Regions from separate parts of the Longivirga aurantiaca genome, predicted to be linked through region 1. Evidence: riboswitches for the same ligand, from Rfam matches in the RefSeq annotation. Region 1 holds a riboswitch; each other region holds the start of a gene.
What was found. A riboswitch is a leader RNA that binds a small molecule or an ion and turns the genes downstream of it on or off. The one in region 1 is predicted to bind cyclic di-AMP.
Positions count from the first base shown of each region.

Region 1 (7,046 bases):
CGGGCACGGCGCGGTGCTCCAGCGCGCGCTCGGAGGGCAGCACGTCGACGCCCGCGCCCCAGGACGACGGCACGATCGCGTCGGCGGCCACGCCGGGCCGGGCGTCGGCCAGCACGTCGTTGGTCGTGTACGCCGTGGACGCGGGATCGAGCGCGGCGGTCGCGTTGGCCTGCGGGTCGAGGTCGACCACCAGCACCCGGAGACCGCGCTCCCAGGCCGCGCCGGCCAGGCCGAGCAGGGTCGTGGTCTTGCCGACCCCGCCCTTCTGGGCGACGACGGCGCAGGTCAGGGGTGCGCGTGTGCTGCTGGCAGCCATGGCACCTCCCCGGACTCGTCGTCGCCCGGCATCGTCCCACGTCAGGGGGTTCCTCGGCATCCACGCCGCACGCGCCGCGGCTACTCCTCCTTGAGCGCGGCGTACCGGCGCAGCGACTCCTCGCGCTCCTCGGCGTGCTCGACGATCCGCGGCGGGTAGTCGGGCGCGAGGAGCGGCGCGTCCCACGGCTCGTGCGCGTCCTTCCCGGCGAGGCCCCGCAGCTCGGGCACGTAGCGGCGCACGTAGTCGCCATCGGGGTCGAAGCGCAGGCCCTGCGTGACCGGGTTGAAGATGCGGAAGTAGGGCGAGGCGTCGGTGCCGCTGCCCGCGACCCACTGCCACCCCTGCTGGTTGCTCGCGAGGTCGCCGTCGCGCAGGTGCTGCAGGAACCAGCGGGCGCCGCGCTGCCACGGCACGTGCAGGTCCTTGACCAGGAAGCTCGCCACGACCATGCGCACGCGGTTGTGCATCCAGCCCTCGGCGAGCAGCTGGCGCATGCCGGCGTCGACGAACGGGTAGCCGGTGCGGCCCTCGGTCCAGGCCAGGAATCGCTCGTCGGCGAGCGGCCCGGAGTCGTGCTGCATCCGCGCGAACCTCGGGTCGAGCCACGTGCGGGCGGACTCGGGCGCGGTGCAGAGGACGTCCGCGTAGAACTCGCGCCAGGCGATCTCCTTGCGGAACACCTCGTGCCCCCGCGAGTCGTCGAGGTCCGCGAGCAGGGTGCGCGGGTGGATCTCGCCCCACTTGAGGTGCGTCGACAGGCCCGATGTCCCCGCGAGGTCGGCCCGGTCGCGGAGGTCGGCGTACGACGCGAGCCCGTCCGCCCGGAAGGCCTCCCAGCGGTCGTGCGCGGCCTCCTCCCCGGACGGCGGCAGAACGGTGATGCCGAGGTCGGGCTCGTCGGGGATCCCGTCGGTCGCGAGCGGGCCCGTGCCGTCCCGTCGCCAGGCCGGCCAGCGCTCGGGGTCGGGCGCGGGCGCGCGCCACCCGTGCGCGAGCCAGGCACGGAAGAACGGGGTGTAGACGCGGTAGGGCGTGCCGTCGCCCTTGCGCACCCGCCCCGGTGCCACGGCGTACGGCGACCCGGTGGCGACCAGCTCGCGACCGGCGCCGGCGAGGGCCGACGCGACCGAGGCGTCCCGCCGGACGCCGTACGGCGCGAAGTCGGCGGCGACGTGCACGGTGCGGGCCCCTGCCGCGGCGGCGACCTCGGGCACGACGTCGAGCGGGTCGCCGTGGCGCACCACCAGCCGGCCGTCCAGCGACTCGTCCAGCGCGTTCAACGACCGCACGAGGCAGGCGCGGCGCACGGCGCCGGCCGGGTCCCACAGGGTGCGGTCGAGCACGAACAGCGCCACGACCTCGTCGTCGCCGTCGGTGCGCGCCGCCTCGAGGGCCGCGAGCAGCGCCGGGTTGTCGTGCCGGCGCAGGTCTCGTCGGAACCACAGGACGCTCGGCATGCTGCCGAGGCTAGGTGCGCCGCGAGCCGGGCGCAGGTCGGGACGTGACCAGGACGACTCGGGGTTAGGTGAGGGAACGCTGCGACCCGACGGGCAGTAGGACAAGATGGGCGACGAGTTGATCTGCCCGGGCACCACCAGCGAAGGACTCAGCCGGCCGTGAGCGACCTCATCGACACCACGGAGATGTATCTCCGCACCATCTTCGAGCTCGAGGAAGAGGGCATCGTCCCGCTGCGGGCGCGCATCGCCGAGCGGCTCGGCCAGTCCGGCCCGACGGTCTCGCAGACCGTGGCGCGCATGGAGCGCGACGGCCTGCTCTCCGTCGAGGGTGACCGCCACCTCGAGCTGAGCGACGCCGGCCGCGCGATGGCGACCCGCGTCATGCGCAAGCACCGCCTCGCGGAGTGCCTGCTCGTCGAGGTCATCGGCCTCGACTGGGAGGACGTGCACGCCGAGGCCTGCCGTTGGGAGCACGTGATGAGCGAGCGCGTCGAGCGCCGCATCCTCGAGCTGCTCAAGAACCCGACCGTGTCGCCGTACGGCAACCCGATCCCGGGGCTCGAGGAGCTCGACCGCGACGCCGCCGCCTCCGACCTCTCCGGCCTCATGACCCTCGACAAGGTGGTGGGCGAGAGCTCGACCCGCGTCACGGTCGCGCGCATCGGCGAGCCGATCCAGAACGACGCCGCCCTCATGGCCTCGCTGCACCGCGCGGGTGTCGTGCCGGCCGCGACCGTGAAGGTCGTGTCGTCCCCGGGCGGGGTCCTCGTGGGCAGTGCCGGCGAGTACGCCGAGCTCGACTCGGCGACGGCGTCGCACGTCTTCGTCACCAAGGGCTAGCAGCCCCGCCGCGCCTCCCAGCGACGCCCGCCCGACCTCCGTCGGGCGGGCGTCGGAGCGTCGGGGCCGCCACCCGTACGGCGCAGCCCCCGGCCGCCGACGCCCGCTGCCACACCCCGGGCTGGGCCGTTCGGGGGATGACCGGTCCGGTTCGGGCCCGATCCGGTCACGATGCGTCACCGGGCGCTGCTCCGGATGGGCCGTTCCGCCTACCGGTTTTCGGACGCCAGCCGGACGCGGGGCCGGCGTCCGCCCTGGTCTGCTTCGCCCGTGCCCGGGCAGGTCCGGGCCGTGGGAAGGGAGCGGGGATGTTCCACGAGCACGAGAGGGCACGAGCAGCCACGGTCGACCTGACGGATGCGGTGGCGCCCGCCCCGCAGTGGAGTGCCGGTCGGGCCCGATCACGCCGGGCGGCGCTGGAGCTCGCGGCGATCACGGCCCTCGCCTGGGTGGCCGTCGTGGTGCTGAACGACCCGTCGCGCGAGGCGTGGACGCAGAACGACCACCGGTGGCTGGTGCCGGTGCTCGTCCTGCTGGCGGTCGCGGGCAACCGCGTGCGGGCGCGTCTCGGCCGCTCGCGCGGGGAGCGCACGGTCGTCTTCGACGCCACCGGCGCCGCGCTGATCGGGGCCGTGCTGCTGCTTCCTCCGCTGTGGTTCCCGGTGGTCGCGCTGGCCTCGGCCTGGCGGCCGGACCGGCGTCGGCTCACCCTGAACACCGCCATCCGCGTCACCGCCATGTCGGTCGCGATGCTGGCGTACGAGCTCGCGACGTTCATGCTGGACGAGGCCGGCCTCCTCGTCGACACCGTCCGCGTCGCCGGGCTCCTCGCGGCGGGGGCGGCGTACCTCGCGACCGAGGCCGTGGTGCACCGGCGCCACCTCGACGAGGGCGACGGACTCGGCGACGAGATCCCGGGCCTCGGTGCGGAGCTCGTCCGACGCGACTCGCCCGGAGTGGCGCTCGGCCTGCTGGTCGTCGCGCTGCTCGCCGTCTCGCCCGTCACCGCGGTGCTGCTGGTCCCGCTCGCCTGGCTGGTCGTCCAGATGCTCCGGGCGCAGGAGCAGCTGCTGCTCGCGGGCACCGACTACAAGACCGGCCTGCTCACGTACGAGTCGTTCCGGCGGTGCGCCGCGGCCGAGATCGCCCGCGCCCGCCGCCAGGCCCGGCCGCTCGTCGCGGTGATGGTCGACCTCGACGGCATGAAGAGCGTCAACACGCTGCACGGCCACCTCACCGGCGAGATCGTCCTGGCCTCGATCGGCGCTGTCCTGCGCGGCGCCATGCGTGCTGAGGACGTCGTCGCCCGCTTCGGCGGGGACGAGTTCTGCCTCCTGCTGCCCGACACCGACCTCGAGGGCGCGCTCGTGCTCGTGGAGCGGCTGCGCGTGGTGGTCGCCACGACGGCGCTCACCCCGGGCGACGAGCCGCTCTACCGGACGGCGTCGTTCGGCCTCACCGGCCTGCGGATCGTGGACGACGTCGACTCGCTGCTCGGGCGCGCGGACTCGGCCCTGAGCCGGGCCAAGGAGGCCGGCAAGGACCGCCTGGCCTACGAGCTCTGAGCCGTCCCACGCATCCCGGTATGTCCCGTTTCGTGCTGCATCGGGACCAGTCGTTGACACCCGATCGGTGGCCTTTCCGTGATGAACCCGTGACATCGGGGGTGGCTGTGGCCTAGGTTCGTCACGGCCCGTCACCCGACGGGCGCCGAGGGTGGACGCCGAGTCCTGCCAGCCACCCACGGTCATGACCTCGCTGGCAGGAGCGGGGGACCCAGGATTTCCGGGCCTCGCCGCACGGCGAGCCCTCGGGGTGAAGCCGGTCCCCGGACCGGCCGGGTCAATCCACGACCCGAACCCGACAGCTCACCTCGCAGGCGTCGTGGAGGACTCATGGCGTCTGCTCGCGCACGCCTGGGCGCGGCCGTCTCGGCTGCCCTGGCGATCACGTTGCTGCCCGCGTTCACCGCGTCCGCCTCGGCGGCCGTGGCCGACGACACCGGTACGTCGACCTCGACGATCACCGGCACCTCGGTGGTCACCTCGACCTTGACGACCAGCAGCCTCTCGACCTCGACCACCGCGGTGAGCACCACTGCCCCCGCGTCGTTCTCCCTGCCGGTCTCGCGGACCGGGTACGTCACCCTGAGCGCGGCGGCCAAGGCCGACCCGGTCGTGCGCGGCAAGGCCGTGGCCCAGACCGCCGCCCGCTTCGCCGGCGTCCCGTACGTCGCTGGCGGCACGAGCCCCGCCGTCGGCTTCGACTGCTCCGGCTACACGCGCTACGTGTACTCGCGCCTCGGTATCTCGCTGCCGCGCGTCTCGCGCGACCAGTACGCCGCAGCGACGCCGATCCCGCGGAGCACGGCAGTCAAGGGCGACCTCGTGTTCTTCTACAGCACGAGCGGCCGGATCTACCACGTGGCGATCTACGCGGGGAACGGCTACATCTGGCACTCGCCGTACCCCGGGAAGCGTGTGATGCTGGAGCGCATCTGGACCTCGTCCTGGAAGGTCGCGCGCGTCCGCGCCTGACCCTCCCCCTGATCGACGAAGGCGGCCTGCCATCCCCCGTGCGGGCCGCCTTCGTCCTGTCCGGGCAGGGGGTGCGGCGCATTGACGCGTTCATGCGCCAGCATGGTCGCCTGTGACGACCTGGCGGGACGCGCTGCACGGGCTTGCTGCTGACGACGTGGCCCAGCTCGACCACGCCCTCGGGTTCCGGCTCGGCCGGGAGGACCTCGTGCGGTCGCTCATCGACCCGCGCGGCCACCTGTTCCAGCGCCTCGAGTACGTCGGCGACTCGATCCTCGACGCGGTGGTGGTGAGCGAGCTCGTGCGGCTCGAGCCGTGGGACGAGCCCTCGCTGGCGCTGATCAACGGCGAGCAGCAGGCGATGGTCTCCGACCATGCCCTCGGGCGCGTCGCTGCGCGCCGGGGGCTGCCTCGCGTCCGCACGTTCCAGGCGTCGCGGCACCGGCTCGCCGACCGCATCGAGGCTGCGATCGGCGCGATCTGGGCCGACCGCGGTATCGAGGATGCGGCCACAGCGGCGTACGACCTCGTCGTGCGACCAGCGCTCGACGGGCTCCCTCGCCGCGTCGACCTGCCGGTGGCGGCGCGGGCCGAGCGGTACGAGGCGGCGTCGCGGCAGCTCGGGCACGAGCCGGTCGAGCCGGTGTGGTTCGGCGCCGCTGCGGAGCCCGGGCCCACCCGCCGTCGCCTCGCGGTCGTGGGCGACTCGGTCATCGAGGCCGCGATGTCGACCGCCCAGTACGTCGAGGAGCCCGAGGCCAGCGAGGCGGTGCTGAGCGAGGAGCGCAGGGGTGCGACGTCGAACGCGACCGTGTCCCGCCTGGCCCACGACCTGCGGCTCGAGCGCCGCCACGACGACCGGACCGACCGACGGGCGATGGCCGACGAGGTGCAGGCGCTGGTCGGCGCGGTGGCACTGGACGGCGGGATCCGCGCGGGGCTCCTCGTGGCGTCAGGCGTGCTCGGCCGCACGTTCGCGCCCGGACCTCTAGCCTTCTCGACGTGACCGTTCCCCAGAGCCCCGAGTCCCTCGCCGTCCTCGCCGACGGCTCCCTCTCCGGCCGGACGGCCCTCGTCACCGGCGGTGGCAGCGGCATCGGACGAGCGAGCGCCCTGCTCCTCGCCCGGATGGGCGCGCGCGTCTGCGTGGTGGGGCGCACGGCCGACAAGCTCGACGAGACGGTGGCGCTCTCGACGGCGGCCGGGCACCCCGAGCCGATGAGCACCGCGGTCTGCGACGTCCGCGAGCCCGAGCAGGTCGACGTCGTGCTCGACGCCGTCCTCGCCGACCTCGGACGCATCGACATCCTGCTGAACAACGCGGGGGGCCAGTTCGTGTCTCCGGCAGAGTCGTTGTCGCACAAGGGGTTCCGCGCGGTGACGCGGCTCAACCTCGATGCCACGTGGTACATGACGGCCCGTGTGGCCGAGCGCTCGATGCTGCCGAACGGCTACGGCAAGGTCATCAGCATCACGATGTCCCCGCACCGGGGCACGCCGGGGATGGCGCACTCCTCGGCCGCGCGCGCGGCGGTGGAGTCGCTCACCCGCACCCTCTCGGTCGAGTGGGGTCCGCGCGGCGTCCGTGTCGTGGCGATCGCCCCGGGCTTCGTGCACACCGACGCGATCGCGAAGTACGGCATCGACACCTCGGTGCTCTCGAGCATCGTGCCGCTGCCGCGCATGCAGAGCGCCGACGAGGTGGCCGCGCTGGTCGGCTTCCTCGCCTCGCCCGCCGGCGACTACATCACCGGCACGACGATCACCGCCGACGGCGGTCTCGACAACGCCGGACCCGGCATCCTCGGCTGATTCGGAGCTTTCAGCCGCGGTCGAGGGCGAGGCGCAGGGGTACGTCGGCGAAGCCGTGCTGGTCGGGTGCCACGGCGA
Region 1 is NZ_JBHSTI010000002.1:362,679-369,724, forward strand. Features, by position in the region: gene ACFQGU_RS01960 (ParA family protein) at 1-316, opposite strand, end outside; gene ACFQGU_RS01965 (cryptochrome/photolyase family protein) at 397-1,776, opposite strand; gene ACFQGU_RS01970 (metal-dependent transcriptional regulator) at 1,936-2,619, shown strand; gene ACFQGU_RS01975 (sensor domain-containing diguanylate cyclase) at 2,928-4,184, shown strand; cyclic di-AMP (ydaO/yuaA leader) riboswitch at 4,331-4,516, shown strand; gene ACFQGU_RS01980 (C40 family peptidase) at 4,515-5,156, shown strand; gene ACFQGU_RS01985 (ribonuclease III domain-containing protein) at 5,269-6,162, shown strand; gene ACFQGU_RS01990 (SDR family oxidoreductase) at 6,159-6,968, shown strand; gene ACFQGU_RS01995 (class I SAM-dependent methyltransferase) at 6,979-7,046, opposite strand, start outside.

Region 2 (7,046 bases), on a different contig from region 1:
CTGGACGGTCCAGACGGTGGTGCTCACGTCGTGCTCCTTCGGGTGCGTTGCGGGGTTATGTGCAGCTGCGGGGTGGTGCCGCCGGGTCAGGACCGGACGAGCCGGGCGATGGCCGCGGACGCCTCGGCGATCTTGGCGTCGGCCTCGGCCCCGCCCTTGACCGCGGCGTCGCGGACGCAGTGGTCGAGGTGGTCCTCGAGCAGCAGGAGCGCGACGTTCTCGAGCGCGCGGGTGGCCGCGGACACCTGGGTCAGCACGTCGATGCAGTAGGTGTCCTGGTCGACCATGCGCGCGATGCCGCGCACCTGGCCCTCCACGCGGCGCAGCCGCGTGAGGATCGCGTCCTTGTCGCCCGCGTAGCCGTGCTGGTGCGTCACGTGTCCCGTGTCGTGCGGGTGCTCGTCGGTCATCGCCGTACCTCCTGGTCTGCTTCAACCAGGGTACCCCCCCAGGGTATTTCCACCAGGCCAGTCCGACGTGGTCTCCCTCACGTCCGGACAGGGCGAAGGCCCGATCCCCCTGCGGGGATCGGGCCTTCGGAGAGAGAGGTGCTGGGGTTCCGCGCCTCAGACGAGGCGGACGGCGCCGCTGTAGCGCTGGCCGTACCAGCCGCTGAAGACGTAGTCGACCTTGACGTCCGTGCGCGGGTTGGTCGCGCTGATCATCTTGCCGTTGCCGACGTACAGGCCCACGTGGTGCGCGCCGTACTTGAAGAAGAAGACGAGGTCGCCGGGCTTGAGGTACCTCTTCTGGACGCGGATGCCGGCGTAGAACTGCGCCTTCGAGTAGTGCGGCAGCGTCTTGCCGTACGCGTACTTCGCGATGTAGCGCGTGAGGCCGGAGCAGTCGAACTTCGTCGGACCGGACCAGCCCGCGACATACGCAGCACCGAGCTTGGTCTTCGCGAGCTCGACCGCGCGCCAGCGCTTGATCGCCTTCACGCGCGCGGCGATCTGCGCCGCGGTCAGGGTGGTGGCCGTGGTCGTCGTCGCCGTGGCGGTCGCGGTACGGGTGGCGGTGGTCGTCGCCGTCGGGGTCAGCGTGGTCGTGGTGACCGCGGTGGTGGTCGGTTCGATCGGCGTAGACGTGGCCGCCGAGGCGGATCCGGCGCCGGCGAGGCCGATGGTCAGGGCGGCGGAGACGAGCAGCGTGGCCGGCAGGGCACGGCGACGCGCAGCGGTGAGCACGGGGAGCACAGGTGTCCGATCCTCTCGACGCCGACCGGGTTAGCTGACGGGCTCGGGCTAAGAGGTGCCCTACGCGGGGGCCGTGAGGCCGTCCGTGATTCGCCCCGGAGTGCTTGGGTCCCCGGCTCGCCGGCGGTGAGAGCCGCCGGCGATTGAGCGCGTCACCCGTGCCCGGCGAACCCGGACAGGTGCAGGTGACTGACAGAAAGTAAGCAACGCCCCCCGAGAGGGTCCAAACCCGGTGTCCGGTCACGGGACGGTAACGGAAAGGAGGAAACGGACAACAGCCCAGGTCGCAACGGCTCTCGAGCGGTCGTTACGGCTACGTCGTGTGACGAGGGTCTCAGCGCTCGGTGACCATCGGGCGGTCAGCGGGCAGCGAGGACGGCCTCGACGAGCTGGGCGAGGCCGTCGTCCTCCGGGCCCGGCAGCAGCGCCGCGGCCGCGGCGCGCGCGGCGGGGTGGCCGGTCTCCACCGCGAGGCCGACTCCCGCCTCGACGAGCATGGGGACGTCGTTGGGCATGTCCCCCACCGCGGCCACCGATGACAGCGGCACCCCGAGCCGGGCGGCCTGGTGCGCGAGCGCGGCGCCCTTGCTGACGCCCAGGGCGCTCATCTCGATGAGCACGTCGTCCGATGCCGAGTGCGTCGCGGTGACGAGGTGGCTGACGTGCCCGAGCGTGACGTCGAGCAGGGCGTCGACGTCGTGCCGCGCCGGATGGTCGCCGCCGTCGATGCGCGCGAGCAGCTTGATGACCGGGTGCCGTGCGGCGAGCGTGAGGATGTCGCCGTGCTCGACGCCGGCGACCCGGTAGCGCGCGCGGTACGACGGCTCGTGCGCGAAGTCGTCGGCGTCCGCAGGGCTGTCCCACTCGAGCGCGAACGCGACGCCCTCGATCTCCGAGCGCAGCGCTGCGACCGTCTCGGCGACGACGTCGTACGCGATGGGGTGCGTCTCGAGCACCGCATGGGTGTCGAGGTCTATGACGAGCGCACCGTTCGCGCAGACGCCGATCCCGGCGTGCCCGGTGGCCTCGACCACCGGGGGCAGCCAGCGCGGCGGCCGACCGGTCACGAACACCACCGGCAGACCGGCCGCCCGGGCCGCGGCGAACGCGTCGATCGTCCGGGACGACACCGTGTTGTCGGGCCGCAGCAGCGTGCCGTCGAGGTCGGTGGCGACCATCTGCACCCCGCCGGGAACTGCCGCCACCAGCTCGCGCCACCCTCGGTCCGTCACGGCCCCACCCTGCCGTGCCCCCGAGCCGGCAGGCGAACCGCCCCGGTCAGCCGCGGGTGGCGGGGGTGAACGTCGGGCGCAGGGCGCCATCGGCGCGCAGCCCGAGGATCTCCTCGACCACGTGACCTACCGCGACCAGCGTCGCCTCGGTGTGCGGCCGTCCGATGAGCGTGAGGCCCACCGGCAGGCCGTCGACGAACCCCATGGGCAGGCACAGCACCGGCCAGCCCGCGATGGACGGTGCCGGGCTCGCGAGGCCGCCGCCGGCGAAGTGGTCGCCGTTGGTGAGGTCGCTCTTCCAGGCCGGGCAGTACGCCGGGGCGATGAGCAGGTCGATGTCGTCGTCGGCGTCGAACGCGGCCTGCAGGTTCTTCGTCACCGCCCAGTCGAGGCAGATCTGCCGCGCCTCGTCGTACCTCTGGCCGGCCCGGCCGCCCGATGCGAGCGCCATCTCGAGCAGGCTCTGGTCGAAGAACGCGAGCTCGGTGTCGGCGTTCTCGCGGTTGAACTCCACGATGTCGGCCATGGTCGGCGCACCTGCGCCGAACCTGTCGAGCAGGTAGGCGTTCATGTCGTCGAGCATCTCGCCGACGAGCACCACGAGCTCGTTGTCCTCGTACTCGCCGGTGTGCGTGACCTCCGACGTCACGAGCGTGATGCCGCCGTCGAAGAGCGCCTGCGTGACTCCGAGGAACACGTCGTCGGTCGCGATGTGGCCCGAGAGCCAGGAGTTCGCGACGCCGAGGGTGATGTCGTCGGCGGCCAGGCTGCCGATCGCGGTCGCGTACGCCGCCGAGCCGGTCAGCACGTCGAGCAGCAGAGCGACGTCGCGCACCGAGCGCGCCATCGGGCCGGGCATGTCCTGGCTCGCGCTGATCGGCACGATGCCCGCGGTCGGCACGAGCCCGAGGGTGGGCTTGAGGCCGGTGATCCCGTTGAGCGAGCTCGGGCATGTGATCGAGCCGTCGGTCTCGGTGCCGATCGCGAGCGGGGCGAGGCCGGCTGCGACGGCGGCGCCGCTGCCGGACGACGAGCCGCCTGCGCTGCGGTCGAGCGCCCACGGGTTGCCGGTGAGCCCGCCGAGGGCGGACCAGCCGGAGGTGGATCGGTTCGAGCGGAGGTTGGCCCACTCCGAGAGGTTGGTGACGCCGAGCACGATCAGCCCGGCCGCGCGCATCGAGGCGACGATCGGGGCGTCGCGGGTCGCCGGCCGGCCGTCGAAGAACAGCGACCCGGCCGACGCCGGCATGCCGAGCACCTCGACGTTGTCCTTCACCACGACCGGTACGCCGTGCAGCGCGCTGCGCACCGTGCCTGCCGCGCGCTCGGCGTCGAGCCGGTCGGCCTGCTCGAGCGCATCGGGGCACACCGCGAGGATCGAGCGCAGGTGCACCGCGCCCGGGCCGTCGACGGCCTCGATCCGCCCGAGCAGCGTGCGGACGATCGCGACCGAGGTCGTGCGTCCGGCGGCGAGCTCGTCGGCCAGGGCGCTCGCGTCGGAGAAGCCGAGATCGGCGCTGGCGGCGTGCGGGTCGAGCGAGGCGTGGGGGCTGGTCACGCGCGGAGCCTGCCACGCCGGGCTCGGCGTCGCAGGAGATGCCACGGGCCGGAGCTGTGCGCGGCGGTCGCGATGACGGTGGCCTTCGTCGCAGGCGGGAGTCCGCGGGCACTCCTCGGCGCTGCCCGGCGTACGACGGGAACGCTGTGGACGCCGGAGGCGTGGCCCGGGGAGGATCGGCGGCGGAGGAGATGCCCGTGGACCAGCGACGTGCCACGACCGCGGACGCCGACCCCATCGGCGACGTCATCACCCGAGTCTTCGCAGCCGACCCGCTCTGGGGGCCCGCCCTCGCGCGGCCGGACGGCCGCACCCACCACCTGCGCGCCTACTGGGACCTCTTCGTCGCCGGGGCGCTGCGGTTCGACTGCACGGGGATCGCCGGTGAGGTCGACGCGGTCACCGTGTGGATCCCGCCGGGCGAGGACGAGCTGAGCCCTGACCAGTTCGAGGCCGTGCTGGCGCTGCTGCGCGCCGAGCTGCCTGGCTCGGTGGACGACCTCGTCGAGCTGTTCGACCGGTTCGAGACGGTGCACCCGCACGACGAGCCGCACTACTACCTGTCGCTGTTCGCGACGAAGCCCGAGAGCCGCGGGCGGGGCATCGGCATGGACCTGCTGCGCACGGATGTTGCAGCGTTCGACGCCGAGGGCGTGCCGACGTACCTCGAGTCGTCGAACCCGGGCAATGACGCCCGGTACGCCGCGGTCGGCTACCGGCCCGTGGGCAGGTTCGAGCACCCGAGCACCGGCGCCGTCGTCACGACGATGTGGCGCCCGGTCGGCGGCTGACCGCAGCACGTCGATCGGGTCCGTGTGCGATGAAGGGGGCCTTCATCGCACACCCCGGCCTCCAGCTGTGGATCCGTCCCCTCCCGTGCCGTGAAGGCCCCGGGACATGCCGGATTGCCACATCCAGCCTCCGTCAGCCGTCGAGCTGCTCGGTGGCGCCGGCGAGGGAGTTGGTGCCGGCGAAGAGCGCCGAGAGGTCGAGCGAGGTCACGCGGTGCTTGGACGCGAGGGTCACGTAGCGCCGCGCGAGCGCGTCCTTGGCGATGCCGAACACCGTGCTGAGCAGGCCGACGGACTCCGCGAGGTCCTCGGGCTCCTCGGCCGGGACGACCTGGCGCCACATCGCGGACTCCAGGACGTTGAAGGCGTGCTGGACCTCCGAGACGTCGAAGCCGGCGGCGAACCGCTCCTCGGCGACGGCGTCGGCGTACGCGATGATCGCGGCCACGTCGCGGTGGCCGATCGCTGCCTGCACGAGGTCGTACAGGCTCTCGAGCCGGGCCCGGGTGAACTCGGGGCCGGCGGTCTCGTAGTGGTGGAGCTGGAGCTGTGCCAGCTCTGCGGACGCATCGTCGAGGATGTGGTCGCGCAGAGTGCGCAGCGTGGTGTCGAGCTTCATCAGTCGCCTCCAGGGGCTCACCTCGATCGTCCACCCGGTGTCCACCACCGCGCGTGCTCGGGGGCGCACGGTGTCTGACGGGTCACGCTTGCGCCGTTGTCGGCACGTCGTGGGCGCCGACGGCGTACGGCGAACGCTGTCGCGCGGCGTCGGTGGGCGCGGCTAGCGTCGCGGGCATGGTCAGCGTGCGGCTCGAGCCGATGTCCCGTGACGAGTACGACGCCTACCGGGTCACGGCCGAGCGCGAGTACGCCGACAGCTTCCGCGACTCCGGGTCGCTGCCCGAGGCCGAGGCGGTGGAGCGGGCGGCCGAGGACTACGCGCGGATCCTCCCCGACGGCTTCGACACCGAGGGCCACCTGTTCTGGACGGCGTATAACGCCTCGGGCGACGACGGCGCGGTGGGGATGCTGTGGCTGCACCTGCGTCCGACGTCGGAGGGGCTGACGGCATTCGGCTACGACTTCGCGGTGCGCGAGGACCTGCGCCGCTCGGGCTACGGCCGCGCGATCATGCTGGCCGCCGAGGCCGAGTGCCGTGCCCTCGGCGTCGTGTCGGTCGGGCTCAACGTGTTCGGCCACAACCGCGGGGCGCAGGCGCTCTACGAGCAGATGGGCTTCGAGATCACCGGCATCCAGATGTCCAAGCGCCTCGATTGAGGTCAGGCCTCGACCCAGCCGGCGACGGCGCGCCAGCCCCTGTGCACGCGCACGCTGCGGTGCGCGACCTTCCAGCGGTCGTGGCCGAACCCCTCGCGCACCTCGGGCAGCTGCGGGCGCGGCAGCTCGTCGAGCACTCCGGCCGGCTGCTTGCTCGCGCCGGCCATGAGCAGGGTGAACCCGTCGGGCAGCCACACGAGGATCACGTTGCGGCGCAAGCCCGGCGGGCCGACGGTGCCGGGGACGGCGTGCTCGACGTCATCGCGCCCGAGCCAGGTGCCGACCTCGTGGCGAGACGCCTGCAGCGCGGCGCGGAGCCGGTCGTCGCCCATGCCGTGATCGTGCCCCGTACGCCGTCCTCAGTCGAGCACCACGTCCGGGGCCGCGACCTCGAAGACGTGCTCGAGGCCGTCCTCGTCGTCCCACTCCTCGCCGACCTGCACGAGGCCCGCCGCGAGCACGATGGCGAGCGAGCCCGTGTTGTCGGGCGAGACGCTGGCGCGCAGCACGCGCACGTCCGGGTGCGCGGCCGCATACCGCCACATCGTCTGCGCGATCTCGCGGCCGTAGCCGCGGCGGCGGTACGCCGGCACCACGCGGTAGCCGATCTCGACCATGCCCCGGGAGTCGGGCGGCGCGTGGAAGTTGCCGAGGCCGACGATCGTGCCGGTGCTGCGCTCGACCGCGAGGCGGATCAGCCACGGGTTCGACCTCGGGTCCTCGCGGACCATCGGGATGCGCCAGCGGATGGGCGAGTCGTGCGGCGACAGGATGTCCGTGGGGTCGTCGTACGCGAGCGGCGCCGGCTCGCCGTCGTGGTCGTCGGCACGCGTGAGCAACTGCTCGACCGTCACGAGCACGAGGTCGAGCCGCGGCCCCACGAGCACGTCGGGGAGCGCCGGCTGCTCGGCCTCGGGATCGGTCATGCGTCCATCCTCACCCGGTGGTCCAGCGGGTTCGCCGTACGCCGTCCTACCCGGGTAGCGAGCGT
Region 2 is NZ_JBHSTI010000018.1:880-7,925, forward strand. Features, by position in the region: gene ACFQGU_RS15795 (heavy-metal-associated domain-containing protein) at 1-27, opposite strand, end outside; gene ACFQGU_RS15800 (metal-sensitive transcriptional regulator) at 87-410, opposite strand; gene ACFQGU_RS15805 (C40 family peptidase) at 567-1,196, opposite strand; cyclic di-AMP (ydaO/yuaA leader) riboswitch at 1,204-1,356, opposite strand; gene ACFQGU_RS15810 (HAD-IIB family hydrolase) at 1,556-2,428, opposite strand; gene ACFQGU_RS15815 (amidase family protein) at 2,475-3,986, opposite strand; gene ACFQGU_RS15820 (GNAT family N-acetyltransferase) at 4,184-4,777, shown strand; gene ACFQGU_RS15825 (hypothetical protein) at 4,911-5,396, opposite strand; gene ACFQGU_RS15830 (GNAT family N-acetyltransferase) at 5,573-6,055, shown strand; gene ACFQGU_RS15835 (hypothetical protein) at 6,058-6,387, opposite strand; gene ACFQGU_RS15840 (GNAT family N-acetyltransferase) at 6,415-6,981, opposite strand.
Region 2: it holds a riboswitch for cyclic di-AMP, as region 1 does, so the genes downstream of both, ACFQGU_RS15805 (C40 family peptidase) here and ACFQGU_RS01980 (C40 family peptidase) in region 1, are expected to answer to the same signal.

Region 3 (7,046 bases), on a different contig from region 1:
TACGCCGTGTCGCTGGCGAAGTACGTGAGCTCGCCGTCGGCCTTGACGAGCACGCGGTCCTTGTCGTCGTCGAAGTCGGTGGTGCGCAGCCACACCGCGCCGTCGGCCTCGTACATGTGGCCCTGCTCGCGCAGCTTGTCGAAGCCGCGGTCGACGGCGCCGCTGGAGTGCAGCGTGCGCTCGGAGTACCAGACGTCGAAGTGCGTGTTGAAGCCGTCGAGCGTGTCCTTCTGCTGCTGCAGCTGCAGGGCGTACCCCGCCTCGCGGAAGGCGACCATCCGCTCGTCGGCGGGCAGGCCCACGATGCCCGGGTCGGCCGCCACGATCTGTTGCGCGAGGTCGTCGACGTACGCGCCCTGGTAGCCGCCCTCGGGCACGTCGGTGCCGAGCGCCCGAGCCTCCAGCGACATGCCGAACTTGTCCATCTGGACGCCGCGGTCGTTGACGTAGAACTCGCGCTCGGCGTCGGCGCCGGCCGCCTCGAGGACCCGCGCGATCGCATCGCCCACAGCGGCCCAGCGGGTGTGGCCGAGGTGCAGCGGGCCCGTGGGGTTGGCCGAGATGAATTCGACGTTGAAGCGCATGCCGGCGTACCGGTCGATCCGGCCGTACTGGTCGCCGGCGACGACCACCGTGCGCGCCGTCTCGCCGAGCGAGGCGGCGTCGAGGGTGATGTTGAGGAACCCGGGGCCGGCGATGTCGACGCTCGCGACGCCGTCGAGGGCCCGCAGGCGGGCGGCCACGAGCTCGGCCACCGCGCGCGGGTTGGTGCCGGCCGGCTTGGCCAGCTGCAGCGCGATGTTGGTGGCGTAGTCGCCGTGGTCGGCGTTGCGCGGACGCTCGACGGTGACCTCGGCCGGGACGAGCGCGGGGTCGAGGGCGAGCTCGCCGTCGGCCACGGCAGCGAGCACTGCTGCGCGGACCTCGGCGGCGATCTGGTCGGGCGTCATGCGCGGGAGCCTATCGGCGCAGGTCCGCGCGGCTTCACGACGTATCCGGCCCGCGCCCGGTCGCCCGCAGCGGCCGTGTCGAGCGCACCGTCGGCCGCTGGTAGTGTCGGTGCCTGCCCTGGCCCCCGTAGCTCAGGGGATAGAGCGGTGCCCTCCGGAGGCATGCGCGCAGGTTCGAATCCTGCCGGGGGCACGTGATCTCCAGGCCCGAAGGGCCTCCCTCTGCGAGTGACCCCCTCCGCTGATTCGGGAGGAACCCCCGCGCGCCGGCCCGAGACGGCTCCTGCCGGGGGCACGTGATCTCCAGGCCCGAAGGGCCTCCCTCTGCGAGTGACCCCCTCCGCTGATTCGGGAGGAACCCCCGCGCGCCGGCCTGAGACGGCTCCTGCCGGGGGCGCGGTACGTCGTCACGATGCCTGCACGCGCCGCGCAGCGGCGGACCTAGGCTCTGGGCGTGGAGGAGGACGTGGCCGAGGAGCACCGGCACATCCTCACGTTCCATCCGCGGCGGGGGCGGATGACCGACGCGCAGCGCGACGCCGTCACCACGCTGCTCCCCCGCCACGGCCTCCCCCCGGGGCCGCTCGACACCGGCACTCTGTTCGGCGGCCTGCCCGTGGCGCTGGAGATCGGGTTCGGGCTCGGGCACGCGACGGTCGAGATGGCGCTCGAGGACCCCGGCACCGGGATCGTCGCCGTCGACGTCCACACCCCGGGCGTCGCACGCCTGCTCGCCGAGATCGAGCGCCGGGGCCTCACCACCGTGCGGGTCGAGCTCGGCGATGCGGTCGACCTGCTCACGGACAGGGTGGCCGAGGGCTCGCTCGCCGCGATCCGCGTCTTCTTCCCCGACCCGTGGCCCAAGGCCCGGCACCACAAGCGCCGCATCGTCCGGCCCGACCTGGTGCACCTCATGGCCACGCGCCTTGCGCCGGGCGGAGTCCTGCACTGCGCGACCGACTGGGAGCCGTACGCCGAGGCGATGCGCGAGGTGCTCGACGCCGAGCCGCTGCTCCTCGATCCCTACGACGGCTGGGCACCGCGGCTCGAGCGGCCGCTCACGAAGTTCGAGCGGCAGGGCGTCGAGAAGGGCCACGTCGTCCGCGACCTGGTCCGCACCCGCGTCTGAACGACGACGGCGCCGCCGGTCCCGGAGGACCGGCGGCGCCGGAGGGTCGAGCGGAGGCTCAGCCGCCCCAGGGCGACCACCACGCGGCGATCCAGCCGCGGTAGGCGACGTAGTCCTGCTCGCCGCAGGTGGCCTGGTCGGGCGTGGGCGCGAACGTGAGGCCGCCGAACGAGCGCCAGAACGGGGCGCCCATCTGCCACGCGCCGCGGTAGGCGCCGGTGGGCGACACCGCGGTGCAGCTGCCACCGGACTCGCGCGCCACGATCATGCGGGCGTGGGCGGAGCTGCGCCACACCGCGAACGGCACGGCCTGGCGCGCGGCACGCGAGCCGCGGGCGGCCGCGGTCATGGTCGGGTCGCCGTTGGACGCCGAGGGAGCCGGCGCCGACCGGGTGGTGCCCCGGGTGGCCGCCTGCTCCGCGGCCTTGCGCGCAGCGGCCTTGCGGGCGGCCTCGGCAGCGGCGGCGGCCCTCTTGGCCGCGGCGGCCTTGCGCACGGCCTTGGCCGCCTGCTGCTCGCCGAACTCCTGGAGCTGGCGTCGCGTGATCGGGCCGACGATGCCGGTGCCCTTCGTCGCGCCGAGCGCCTCCTGGAAGCGGATGACGGCGTCGCGCGTGGCGGGGCCGAAGAAGCCCGTCTGCGGCAGGCCGAGGATGCGCTGGACCCAGCGCACCTTCGCGCCGTTGTGCCCGCCGCGCAGGACCTCGGTCGAGACGACGCGCGCCGGTGCCGCGGACGTGGTGCCGGTGGCCGGCAGCGTGTCGGGGAACGCCGTGTCGTCGACGAAGGCGGACGCGCCGCCACCGACGAGGTGGGTGGGTGCGAGCGGGGCGGCACCAGCCGGGGCAGGGGTCAGGAGCGACAGCCCGAGGGCGGCCGAGAGCACGCCGAACGTGACTCGTGCCCTGGTGCGCTCCATGCCCGTGCGGGCATGGGTCGGCATGACGGTGGTCATGTCGTGTTCCTCCGCCGCCTGCGAGGTGAGCTGTCGGGTTCGGCCCGAGGAAGGCCGGCCACTCTCGTGGCTTCACCCCGAGCCGGCCCGACGTGCAGGCCGGCGAAGTGGGTCCCCCGCTCCCGTCCAAGTGCGGATGACCACGGCCGTGGACGGGACTCGGCGGTCCGGTCGTGGTGCCCTGCTTCCCCGCAGGACGTCACGACGCTATCCGGACGCCCGCGTGCCTGTCGACCGGCTGCCCACAGCGCGGGACGTGCGCCAGGCCACGTCCCGTGCGTGGGCCGTGCCCGTGTTCCGCCCCGCCACGCGGCGGATCGTGTGATGTGACTCTCGCCGTCGGAGGCGGTCGGCGAGGCCCTCGGACCCTGCCGACGCGGCCGCGCGAACCCGGTCCCGCGGCGCCGCGCCACAACCCTCGACCTCGGGTTGAGCCTCGATGTCGGGTGGAGGTTGCGGGCGCGGTCCGTGCATGGCCCGCCCAGGGCCTCCGGGACGTGACATGAGGCGACCGGCGGCGGGACCCGAGCCGCCCTACCCTGGGGCCGCCACCGACCGGTGGCCGGACAGGACGGGACGGCATGCCGGATCTGAGCATCGAGGTGACGGGCTTCGGCACGATCCCCGCCTACTACTCCCCCGCGCAGGGGGTCGACGGCCCCGCGCCCGGGGTCGTCGTCATCCACGAGGCGTTCGGTCTCACCGACGCGATGCGCGAGGCTGCCGACCACCTCGCCGCACGCGGCTACAACGCGGTCGCACCCGACCTGATGTCGTACGCCGGCAGCGCCCGCTGCCTCGTGGCCATCGCCCGCTCGATGAACTCGGGCGAGGGGCGCGTGTACGACGAGATCCACGCCGCCCGGCAGTGGATCGCCGAGCGCGAGGACTCGACCGGCCGCGTCGGCATCGCCGGCTTCTGCCTCGGCGGCGCCTTCGCCATGCTCATGGCCACCCAGGGCTTCGAGGCCAGCGCCGCGATGTACGGGCAGCTGCCCCAGCGGCTCGAGTCGGTCTTCGACGGCGCGTGCCCCGTGGTGGCGTCGTACGGCGGGAAGGACCGCAGCCTGCGCGGCGCGGCGGCCAAGCTCGAGCGGGCGCTGTCCGCCGCCGGGGTCGAGCACGACGTGAAGGAGTACCCGGACGCCGGGCACTCCTTCATGACGCACTCGGAGAAGGACGCGCCGGCGTGGCTGCGTCCGGTGTCGCGCCGCGTCCTGCACGTCGGCTACGTCGACACCGCGGCAGAGGACAGCTGGGCGCGCATCGACGCCCTGTTCAGCACGGCGCTGCGCGGCTGACCCCTACGGCTGCAGGAGGTCCAGACCGGCGGCCTGCCCGAGGCGGTGGACGCCGAGGGTCCAGGTGAGCGTCTCGCCGCCCTCGACCCCGAGCACCGGCCACTGCGTCGGCGCGTGCTCCGCGGTCACCCCCAGGGCGGGGACGGCGGCAGCCCGTACGGCGTCGGCGTCGCCCCACGACCACACGGGATCGCTGGATCCGGCGTACTTCTCGCCCATCGGCGCGAGCACCTCGTCGTCGCGACGGGCACGGACGTCGAGCAGGTGCACCCGGCTGTCGCCGTGATGCACCGCGAGCGTCACCAGGTGCCGGGGGCCCGCCGCCGGATCCACGTGGTCGAGCAGCAGGTGCAGGACCGTCTCGGTGCCGTCCGCGGTCGCGAGCACACCCGTCTCCACGACCCGAACGGCACCGACGTGCGCGACCCAGGACGGCAGGGACGCGCGCAGCTCCTCGTCCGCCCCCGCAACGAGATGGGAGGCCTCGCCCCGAACGCTGCGGTGCCCGTGCAGGGCCAGCACCGCCATCGCCTGGAGCCCGAGGGCCGTCGTCCCCGCTCGGGGGTCGGAGACCGCGGCGCGGCAGAACCGTGCGAGCACCTCGTCGGCGTCGGGGCCCCGCGATCCGAGCACCTCGAACACCCACGACACCACCGCCTCGGCGGCGAACCCGTCGGAGTGGACGTCGAGCTTGCGGATGCGCGAGGTGAGCGCATCGAGCGGCATCTCGCCGCGCATCTTGCGCGCCTCGTTCGCGCGCAGAGCGGACGCTACGGGAGCAGGGCGGCCGGCACCGGGACGCCGGCGAGACACCGGACTCATGCGGGGACCCTATAGAAGTCGCGGATTGCCCACCCGAGATCCTCAGGTCCGGATCTGCGCGACCGATAACCACGGCATGACGCCCAACAGTCCGGAACCCATCGTGCGGGCCATGCTCGCAGCGGTGCACCGGCGCGACCACGCGCATGCGGACCGCAGCTGCAGCCCGCACAGCGTCGAGGTCGTGCACCTGGGCAGCGCCTCCATCGCCGTGTGCCACGACTGCCGGTACGAGTCCGGGTTCCACACGGTGCGCGAGTGCGAGCGCGCCGCCTCCGACCACCGCTACGCCACCGCGTCCTGACGCGCCTCCGGCGGACCGGCGACCCCGACCCGGGGCGGGCGCCCGCCTGCGCGCGCTACCGTCCTCCGGTGACCGGCGACACGGGCGACCTCGCGTGGGACGTCGTCCCTGCTCAGTGACACCGCCCACCAGGAGGCACGATGACGGGCTCCGCCGAGACGGTGGCGATCGTCCATCCCGGCAAGGCCGGCGATCTCGGCGAGGCAGCCGAACGGCTGGCCGGCTGGGCCCACGCCGCCGGCGTACCGACGCCGCACCTCGTCCCCACCACGGCCGAGCAGCCCGGCACGGCGCAGGCGCGCGAGGCCGTCGAGGCGGGCGCCGACCTCGTCCTGTCGTGGGGCGGTGACGGCACCCTCAACGCGATCGCCACGGGCCTTCTCGGCAGCGGCACGGCGCTCGGCATCATCCCCGGCGGCACGGGCAACCTCCTCGCCCGCAACCTCGGCATACCGCTCGACCTCGACGGCGCAGCGCGCGTCGCGCTCACGGGCCAGGACCGCAGGATCGACGTCGTCGAGATCGGTCTCGGTGGATCGGTCATGGTCAGTACGGTGATCGCCGGCATGGGCCTCGACGCATCGCTCATCGACGCGCCGGAGGAGCTGAAGAACGCGATCGGCCCGGCCGCGTACGTCGCCAACTCCGTGAAGCTGCTCACCAGCGAGTCCATGCGGGTCGCCGTCGCCATGGACGGGGGTCAGCCTCGCTGGTACACCGCCCGCAGCGTGCTCGTCGCCAACGTGGGCGGCCTCATCGCCGGGCTCGACGTCGCGCCCGAGTCGGACGCCTCCGACGGGCTCCTGCACGTGATCGTCCTGCCGCTCGACAGGCCCCTGGACTGGGCCCGCACGGCGGCCCACCTGGTGCGGCGGCGGCCCCGCCAGGATGACTCCCGGATCCACCTGTCGGGCCGCTCGGCCTGGGTCGTCTCGCAGACCACGGCACCGCGGCAGGTGGACGGCGACGTCGTCGCGGAGGGCCGCAAGCTCGAGGCACGGGTGCGGCCCGGGTCGCTCACCGTGCGGGTCCCGGGCACCAGCGGCGGCTGATCCCTCAAGCGGCGCGGGGACGTGCCGATGACCTCTGGAGACGCCCGGATGGGTGCCGTCGGGGGACGGTGCTTCTCGCCGGAATGGGAGGGATGACGAGATGCGCCGACGGCTGTCGCTGACCGCCACCTTCGCGGCCGTCAGCCTGGTGGCCCTCGCCGTGCTCGGCGCCGCCCTCGTAGCGTCCATGGCCCAGCTCCTGCAGCGGCAGGCGCTCGAGCACGCCGTCCGCACCGCGCAGGCGTACGTGTCGGCCGGTGTCGGCGAGCGCGTGTCCCTGGCCAACTGGCAGACGGGACAGATCGACCCGCCCGTGGTCACGTCGTTGCGCAAGAACCTGCACCCCGACGCGACGATGATCCGCCTCCAGCTCTGGACGCACGACGCCACGAACCTCTTCGACAGCGACGCGAGCACCGACGACGAGCCGAACCACGCCCGGCTGGCCGCCGCCACCGTGGACGGGCAGCTGAGCACCGAGCTCGTGGCGAGCGGCGACTTCGCCGGCGTCGTGCCCTCGACCTCGATGGGCC
Region 3 is NZ_JBHSTI010000008.1:695,766-702,811, reverse strand. Features, by position in the region: gene argS (arginine--tRNA ligase) at 1-950, opposite strand, end outside; tRNA gene ACFQGU_RS07270 (tRNA-Arg) at 1,072-1,143, shown strand; gene trmB (tRNA (guanosine(46)-N7)-methyltransferase TrmB) at 1,405-2,079, shown strand; gene ACFQGU_RS07260 (transglycosylase family protein) at 2,138-3,034, opposite strand; cyclic di-AMP (ydaO/yuaA leader) riboswitch at 3,035-3,209, opposite strand; gene ACFQGU_RS07255 (dienelactone hydrolase family protein) at 3,616-4,335, shown strand; gene ACFQGU_RS07250 (hypothetical protein) at 4,339-5,157, opposite strand; gene ACFQGU_RS07245 (hypothetical protein) at 5,270-5,461, shown strand; gene ACFQGU_RS07240 (diacylglycerol/lipid kinase family protein) at 5,602-6,513, shown strand; gene ACFQGU_RS07235 (putative bifunctional diguanylate cyclase/phosphodiesterase) at 6,614-7,046, shown strand, end outside.
Region 3: it holds a riboswitch for cyclic di-AMP, as region 1 does, so the genes downstream of both, ACFQGU_RS07260 (transglycosylase family protein) here and ACFQGU_RS01980 (C40 family peptidase) in region 1, are expected to answer to the same signal.

Region 4 (7,046 bases), on a different contig from region 1:
AGCGCAGGTCGTCGGCGAGAGCGCGGAGCCGACCGACCAGCACGGCCTCGACGTGGCGCACGTCGTCGAGCAGCGCATGACGCGCGGCCTCGACGTGGATGGCGTAGCCCGCGACGTCGACCGCGCCCACGCACGGCGCCGGGCACCGTCCCATCTCGGCCAGCACGCAGGCGGATCCGGTGCCGAGGGCCGGCATGCGCGACGTGCAGGTGCGCAACGGGATCGCCGCCTGCAGCGCCTCGACAGCCTCGAGCGCGCCACGTCGCGACCCGAACGGGCCGAGGTAGGCCGCGCCCGCGTCGACGTCGTCCTTCACCGTGCGCACGACCGACAGCCGCGGGAACGGCTCCACGGTGAGCTTGACCCACACCGACCGCTCGGGGTTGCGGCTGCGCCGGTTGTAGCGCGGCGACAGCTCGGCGATGAGCCGCAGCTCGCGCACCTCGGCCTCGAGCGGGGTGGCGGTGACGACGGCGTCGACCCGCGCGGCGACGCCGACCATCTCGGCCATGCGCGAGCGGGTCTCGGACGCCGTGAAGTACGTGCGGACGCGCGACCGCACCCGGCCGGACTTCCCGACGTACAGGGCGCGACCGCGGTCGTCGCGGAACACGTACACGCCGGGGGAGTCGGGCAGGCCCTCGGCCAGGTGCCGCTTCCTGCGCTGCGCCGGGGTGACGCGGGAGGTGTAGGTGGCCAGCTCCTCGAGCGAGTGCACGCCGAGCGACCCGACCCGGCCGATGAGGCCGTGCAGCACGTCGACCGTGGCGCGCGCATCCGACAGCGCGCGGTGGTTGGGGCTGGTGGTCGACCGGAAGAACGGCGCGAGGGTCGAGAGCTTGCAGTTGGGCACCTCGTCCTTCATCAGCACGGCGCGGGCGAGCTTGGCGGTGTCGAGCACCACGTGGTCGGGCCACGGCCGGCCGAGCTTCGCGCACGCCCCCTTGAGGAAGCCGACGTCGTACGGCGCGTTGTGCGCGACCAGAACGCAGCCGGCCGCGAAGTCGAGGAACGCCGGCAAGGCCACCGCGAGGCGCGGCGCGTCGAGGAGCATCGAGTCGGTGATGCCGGTGAGGACCGCGATGAAGGCGGGCACCGGGATGCCCGGCTGCACCAGGGTCTGGAACTCCCCGACCACCTCGCCGCCGCGCACCTTCACGGCACCGATCTCGGTGATCCCGGCGTCGGCGGGCGAGCCGCCCGTGGTCTCGAGGTCGACCACGACGAAGGTGACGTCGGCCAGCGGGGTGCCGAGGTCGTCGAACGTGGTCTGGGCCTCGGCGTGCGCCGGGACCGGCCGCGGGTCGACGCGCAGCACGGCGGGCGGTGCTCCCGCGCGCTGCGCCCGTGCCGACGACCTCATGCCGATGACGCTAGGCGGGGGGTACGACGGCGACCCGGAGGCGCGCCGCCGTAGGGTCGTGGCCTGCCCAGCAGCACCGAACCGAAGGATCCGCCGTGGCCATCGCCCTGCCCGACGACGACACCCGCTGGCGCTGCAGCCAGTGCGGGAACCTGACCCGCTTCGACGTCGTCCGCTCGAGCCGGGTGCGCGAGTTCTGGCACCTCGACCTCGGCGGCGTGCCGAAGGTCGAGGAGACCGAGGTGCTCGGCGAGGTCGTCGAGTCGGTGTCCTGCCGCTGGTGCGGCGCGGTCGACGCCGTCGAGCTGGTGCCCCGGCCCGAGGCCGGAGGCCCGAGCGACGACCCGACCGGCTCCTGACGCCGCCGCGCCCGTGACCACCTCGGAGCGTCCCCTCGACGGCGTCCGCGTCGTCGACCTCACCAGGCTGCTCCCCGGCGCCTACGCCACCTCGCTGCTGCTCGGCATGGGCGCCGACGTCGTCAAGATCGAGGATCCGCGCGGCGGCGACGGCCTGCGCGTCTCACCGCCGTACAGCGAGACGGGGGAGTCGGGGCTCTTCCTCGCGCTCTGCCGCGGGAAGCGCTCGGTGGCCCTCGACCTCAAGACCGACGTGGCCCGCGACGCGCTGCTGCGCCTCGTGTCCGTCTCGCACGTCGTCATCGACTCGTTCCGCCCCGGGGTGCTCGACCGCCTCGGACTCGGCCCGGCCGAGCTCGCTGCGGCCAACCCCGCGCTCGTCCACGTGTCGATGACGGCGTACGGCGACGGCGGGCGCGCGGCGCTCCCCGGCCACGACCTCAACGTCGAGGGGTACGCCGGGATCCTCGGCCTCTCCCGCGGCATCGACGGCGCCACCGCGATGCCGCCGTTCCCCATCGCGGACATGGCCTCGGGGCTGCAGGCCGCGCTCGCCGTCGTCGCCGGCCTGCGCGTCGCCGAGGCGCAGGACTCGCCGTCGACCGAGGCCCCGGCGTTCCGCGCCGACGTCACGATGCTCGACTCCGCGATGTCGCTCACCGCCATCGGCCAGGGCACGGTCATGGCCACCGGCGAGGCGCCGCCGGTGCCGGACGTCCTCACCGGCGCGCTCGCCTGCTACGGCGTCTACCGCTGCGCCGACGGCACCGAGCTCGCCCTCGGCGCGCTCGAGCCCAAGTTCTTCGCGCGGGTGGCTGAGCTCGCGGGCGACCCGACGCTGGCCGACGCGCAGTACGACATCACCGGCCAGGACGCCCTGCGCGGCCGGCTCACCCTGCTGTTCGCGACGCGCCCGCGCGAGGAGTGGCTGGCGCTGCTGGAGCACGACCAGACCTGCGTGACGCCGGTACGCACGTCTGCCGAGGCGCTCGCGGACCCGGACCTGCAGGCCCGCGGCGCGTTCGAGGACGTCGTCCTCGCCGACGGCCGCACCACGACCGCCGCGCGACCGGTGGCCTGGCTGCCGGCCGACGGCCGGGCCCTGGCCGCGCCCGCCCTCGGCGAGCACACGGACGAGGTGCTGCGCGCGATCGGCCTGGATCCGGGCCTGCTCGGCTAACGGTGGCCGAGGGCGACTGTCGGACCTGGTTCCTACCGTCGTCCGCAGGTGGTCGGAGTTCCCCTCTCCGGCCCGTACCCGTCCTGAGGTGAAGACCGTGATCGTCGACTGCGACTCCTGTGCTGTGCGCGGCCCCGCGTGCGGCGACTGCGTCGTCACGTTCCTGCTCGGCCCGCCCGACTGGCTCGCGGGCGACGGCCTGCCGGGGGAGGAGATGGCCGCCCTCGCCGTGCTCGCCGACTCCGGCCTGGTGCCCCCGCTCCGGCTGGTTCCGCGGGGTCCCGACCCGGCGCCGGAGGCCGACGACCGGGGGGTGCACCGCGCGGTGTGAAGCCGATCACGGATCGATCTCGGTCGGGTCACGTCCGGGTGTCGGCCGGGCGACTGGGAGGTGGCGTCCCGGGGTGTTAGTGTCGCCCGCAGGTGTTCGTGAGCCGCCGTCATCCGACGGCAGCGAGCACCCCGTCGAGTTCGAGAAGCGGCCCCACCAGGGTCCGTGGATCGGAGCCGGGGACCCACTTCCCCCGGGGCGAATCGGCGGCAGACGACCGGCAGCGACCGGGCGCGAGCCGTCGTAGGGCGATCTTCCAGCCCGAGCCCGTCAGCTCACCCGGTAGACGGTCGTGGGAGAGGGAGGCCGCCTTCGTGGCGACCAGCACCACTGCGCTCGTACGCGTGCGCGGCACCCGTGCCGCCCGCATCGCCGCCCCCGTGGCGGCCTTCGCGCTCCTCGTGAGCGGTGTCGCCCTGGCGTCGGCCCCGGCGTCCGCCCAGCCGACCAAGACCATCGAGCAGGTCCAGGCCGAGATCGACGCCCTCGAGGCCGACGCCGCCAACGCCGCCGAGGCCTGGAACGAGGCCCGCACCCGCCAGAACCAGATCGACGCCCAGATCGCGAAACTGACGACCCGCATCGCGGTGGCGAAGAAGACCTACGAGAAGACCGCCGCCGGCGTCGACGCGATCGCGCGCGCCGCCTACGCGTCCGGCGGCATGGAGCCGAGCCTGCAGGCCCTCCTCGCCGACGACCCCGAGCAGTTCCTCGAGCAGAGCGCCGCGCTCGACCAGGTCGCCCGCTCGCAGGGCACCTCGCTGCGCCGCACCCAGGCCGCCCGGCTCGCCCTCGCCCAGCTCGAGGCCCAGCTGGTCCAGAAGCAGGAGAAGGCCGACGCCGCGGCCGCCGAGGCCAAGGCCGCCAAGGCCACGGTCACCGAGCGCCTCGACAAGGCCCAGCGCATCCTCGCCGGGCTCAAGGCCGAGGAGCGCGCCCGCCTCGCCCGCCTGCAGGAGGCCCGCCGTCAGGCGTCCGCCCGCGCCGCGGCCCGGGCGACCGCCCAGATCCGCGCCAGCCGCGACACCCCCCGCCAGGAGTCGACGTCCACCAGCGGCACGTCGAGCAGCAGCAACGACGGCGGCAGCGACGCCCCCAACTACGCCTCGGGCCGTGCGCGCATCGCCGTGGCCTACGCCCTCGCGCAGGTCGGCAAGCGCTACGTCGCGGCGGCGTCCGGGCCCAACGCGTTCGACTGCTCGGGCCTGACCCTGGCCGCCTGGGCCCAGGCCGGTGCCTACCTGCCGCACTACTCCAAGGCGCAGTGGAGCGCGACCGCCCGCGTCAGCCGCGGCGAGCTGCGTCCCGGCGACCTCGTCTTCTACTTCGGCGGCGGCGCCCACCACGTCGGCATGTATGTCGGCGGCGGCATGATGGTCAGCGCCTCCAACCCGCGTGACGGCGTCGAGCTCATCGGCGTCTGGAGCCCGTGGTACGGCGAGCGCTACAGCGGCGCCGGCCGCGTCGTCTGACCGGATCCGCCTCGCTCCGCCCCACCGCAGCACCCGACCGCCGCGCCCTCCGTCGAGGGCGCGGCGTCGTCGTCTGCGCAGTGGCCGCGGGGCTCCTGCTCGCCGCCTGCTCGACCGTCGAGCCGGGTGGCGGGCTCTCCGCGTCGGTCGTGGCGCCCTCGCCCACGGCCAGCCCCACGGCCGATGCGCGCACCGATCCCAAGGCGCGCGCCGCCGCCGTCCGTGCGGTGCTGGAGGCGCGCGCGACGGCGTTCGTCACCGCCGACCTCGCGGCCGCCCGCGCCACCCAGGTTTCCGGCGCGGCGATCCCCACGACCGTGCGGATCGTGCGCCTGCCGCTGGCGAGCTGGGCGTACGAGGTCACGGCATCCAGCGAGAGGTCGGGCCTGCTCGACGTCCGCGCGCGGCTCACCTGGCGGGTCGAGGGCGAGTCGTCCGGCAGCGAGGTCGACCAGCGGCTCGCGCTGCGCTGGTCAGGCGGCCGGTGGCTCGTGGCGTCCGAGCGCTCGGTGTCGGACTCCGCGCCGCCGTGGGAGCTCGGCCCGCTGACCGTCGTGCGCGGCAAGCGCAGCATCGTGATCGCCGTGGGCGAGGCGTCGAGCAGGGCGCGGGCGGCTGCGCGCCTCGTCGACTCCGCGGTGCTCGGAGTCAGCAAGGTCTACGGCAAGGACTGGCAGAAGCGGGCCGTGCTGGTGCTCACCGGCACCGACGAGCAGATGGCCGAGGGGCTCGACTGGTCGGTCGCGCACGTCCGCCGGTTCGGCGCGGTCACGACCTCGGTGGGGTCGGTCCCGTCGGCCACGGCGCCGGCCGACCGGGTCTGGACCCGCGCAGCGGTGTGGGACCGGCTGCCGGACCGGTTCCTGCTCGTCCTTCTCCGCCACGAGATCACCCACGTGGCCACCCGGGCGACGTTCAGCGCGTCGGTGCCGCTGTGGCTCGAGGAGGGCTACGCCAACCACGTGGGCTATACGGGCTCGGACGTGCCCGACCGGCAGGCGCTCGTCGAGCTGCTCGACGTCGTCCGGCGCAGCGGAGCTCCGGCGGCGCTCCCGTCCAACGCGGCCTTCGCCGACGAGCGGGCCGGGATGGCGTACGCCGGCGGGCAGCTCGCCTGCGACCTGATCGCCGAGGGGTGGGGGGAGGCCGGGCTGCGTCGGGTCTACCGGCTGACGGCCACGGGTGACGACACGCCTGCGCGCAACCTCGAGCGGGCCCTGCGCGAGGTCACCGGGCGCGGCCTCGCCGGCCTCACCGCCGACTGGCGGGCCCGGGCCACCGCTCTGGCCCGCTGATCGGGCACGATCGTGCCCGTGCCGCCGGACCTGGACCTCGACCGCGACTTCACGGCGGACGAGCAACGGCGCGAGCGCGCGTTCCGCAGCCGTGTCCGCCCCTGGGGCCTGGCAGGCGTCGCACTCGGCCTCCTCGTCCCCACCGTCCTGGTGCTGACCGGCGCGACGGCCGCGGTCGCCCGCGCCGCGGGAGAGACCTGGTGGCTGGGCATCGTCGCCGTGGTCGTCGTGGTGCAGGCGGTGACGCGCATGGCGACGCTCCCGGGTGCGGTGGCCGTGCGCCGGGAGTCCCTGCGGGTGGGGCTCGCGACGGGAGGTTGGGGCCGCTGGTGGCGCGACCTCGCGGTGGCGTGGCTGCTGGGCCTGGCGCTCACGGCGCCGGCCGTCATCGGCTGGGTGCTGGCCGCCCGGCTGCTGCCCGGGTCGTGGTGGTGGGTGGTGGCGGCCGCGGCAGCGCTGCTGGTCGTCCTGATGTCGTTCGCGGTGCCCGTGCTCGTCGAACCGCTGTTCGCCCGGTTCGAGCCTATGCCGGACGGCGCGCTGCGGGAGCGGCTGCTGGCCCTCGCAGCCGAGGCGGGGGTGCCGGTGCGGGACGTGCTCGTGGCCGACGCGTCGCGTCGTACGACGGCGCTGAACGCCTACGTCTCGGGCCTCGGCCCCACACGGCGCATCGTCGTGCACGACACGCTGCTCACCCGAGGCCGGGACGACGAGGCGGCGACGGTGGTGGCGCACGAGCTCGGCCACGTGGTGGCGCACGACGTCCGCACCGGCACGCTGCTCGGCGCGGCGGGTGCCTCTGTCGGCGTGCTCGTCGCAGCTGCGCTTGTCGCGTGGCCGCCGCTCCTGTCGGCGTCGGGCAGCACGGGGGCGGCCGATCCGGCGGTGTCCGGGCTGCTCCTCGCGCTCGGGGCGTGGGCGGGGTTCCTCGGCTCACCCGCCGCCAGCGCGCTGTCGCGGCGGGTCGAACGGCGCGCGGACGGCTTCTGCCTCGACCTCGCACGCGACCCGGCCGCCGTCGCGTCGATGCACCGTGCGCTCGCGGT
Region 4 is NZ_JBHSTI010000008.1:1,903,455-1,910,500, reverse strand. Features, by position in the region: gene ACFQGU_RS13045 (DEDD exonuclease domain-containing protein) at 1-1,363, opposite strand, end outside; gene ACFQGU_RS13040 (hypothetical protein) at 1,459-1,722, shown strand; gene ACFQGU_RS13035 (CaiB/BaiF CoA transferase family protein) at 1,736-2,902, shown strand; gene ACFQGU_RS13030 (hypothetical protein) at 2,991-3,233, shown strand; cyclic di-AMP (ydaO/yuaA leader) riboswitch at 3,372-3,537, shown strand; gene ACFQGU_RS13025 (C40 family peptidase) at 3,548-4,705, shown strand; gene ACFQGU_RS13020 (hypothetical protein) at 4,786-6,000, shown strand; gene ACFQGU_RS13015 (M48 family metalloprotease) at 6,019-7,046, shown strand, end outside.
Region 4: it holds a riboswitch for cyclic di-AMP, as region 1 does, so the genes downstream of both, ACFQGU_RS13025 (C40 family peptidase) here and ACFQGU_RS01980 (C40 family peptidase) in region 1, are expected to answer to the same signal.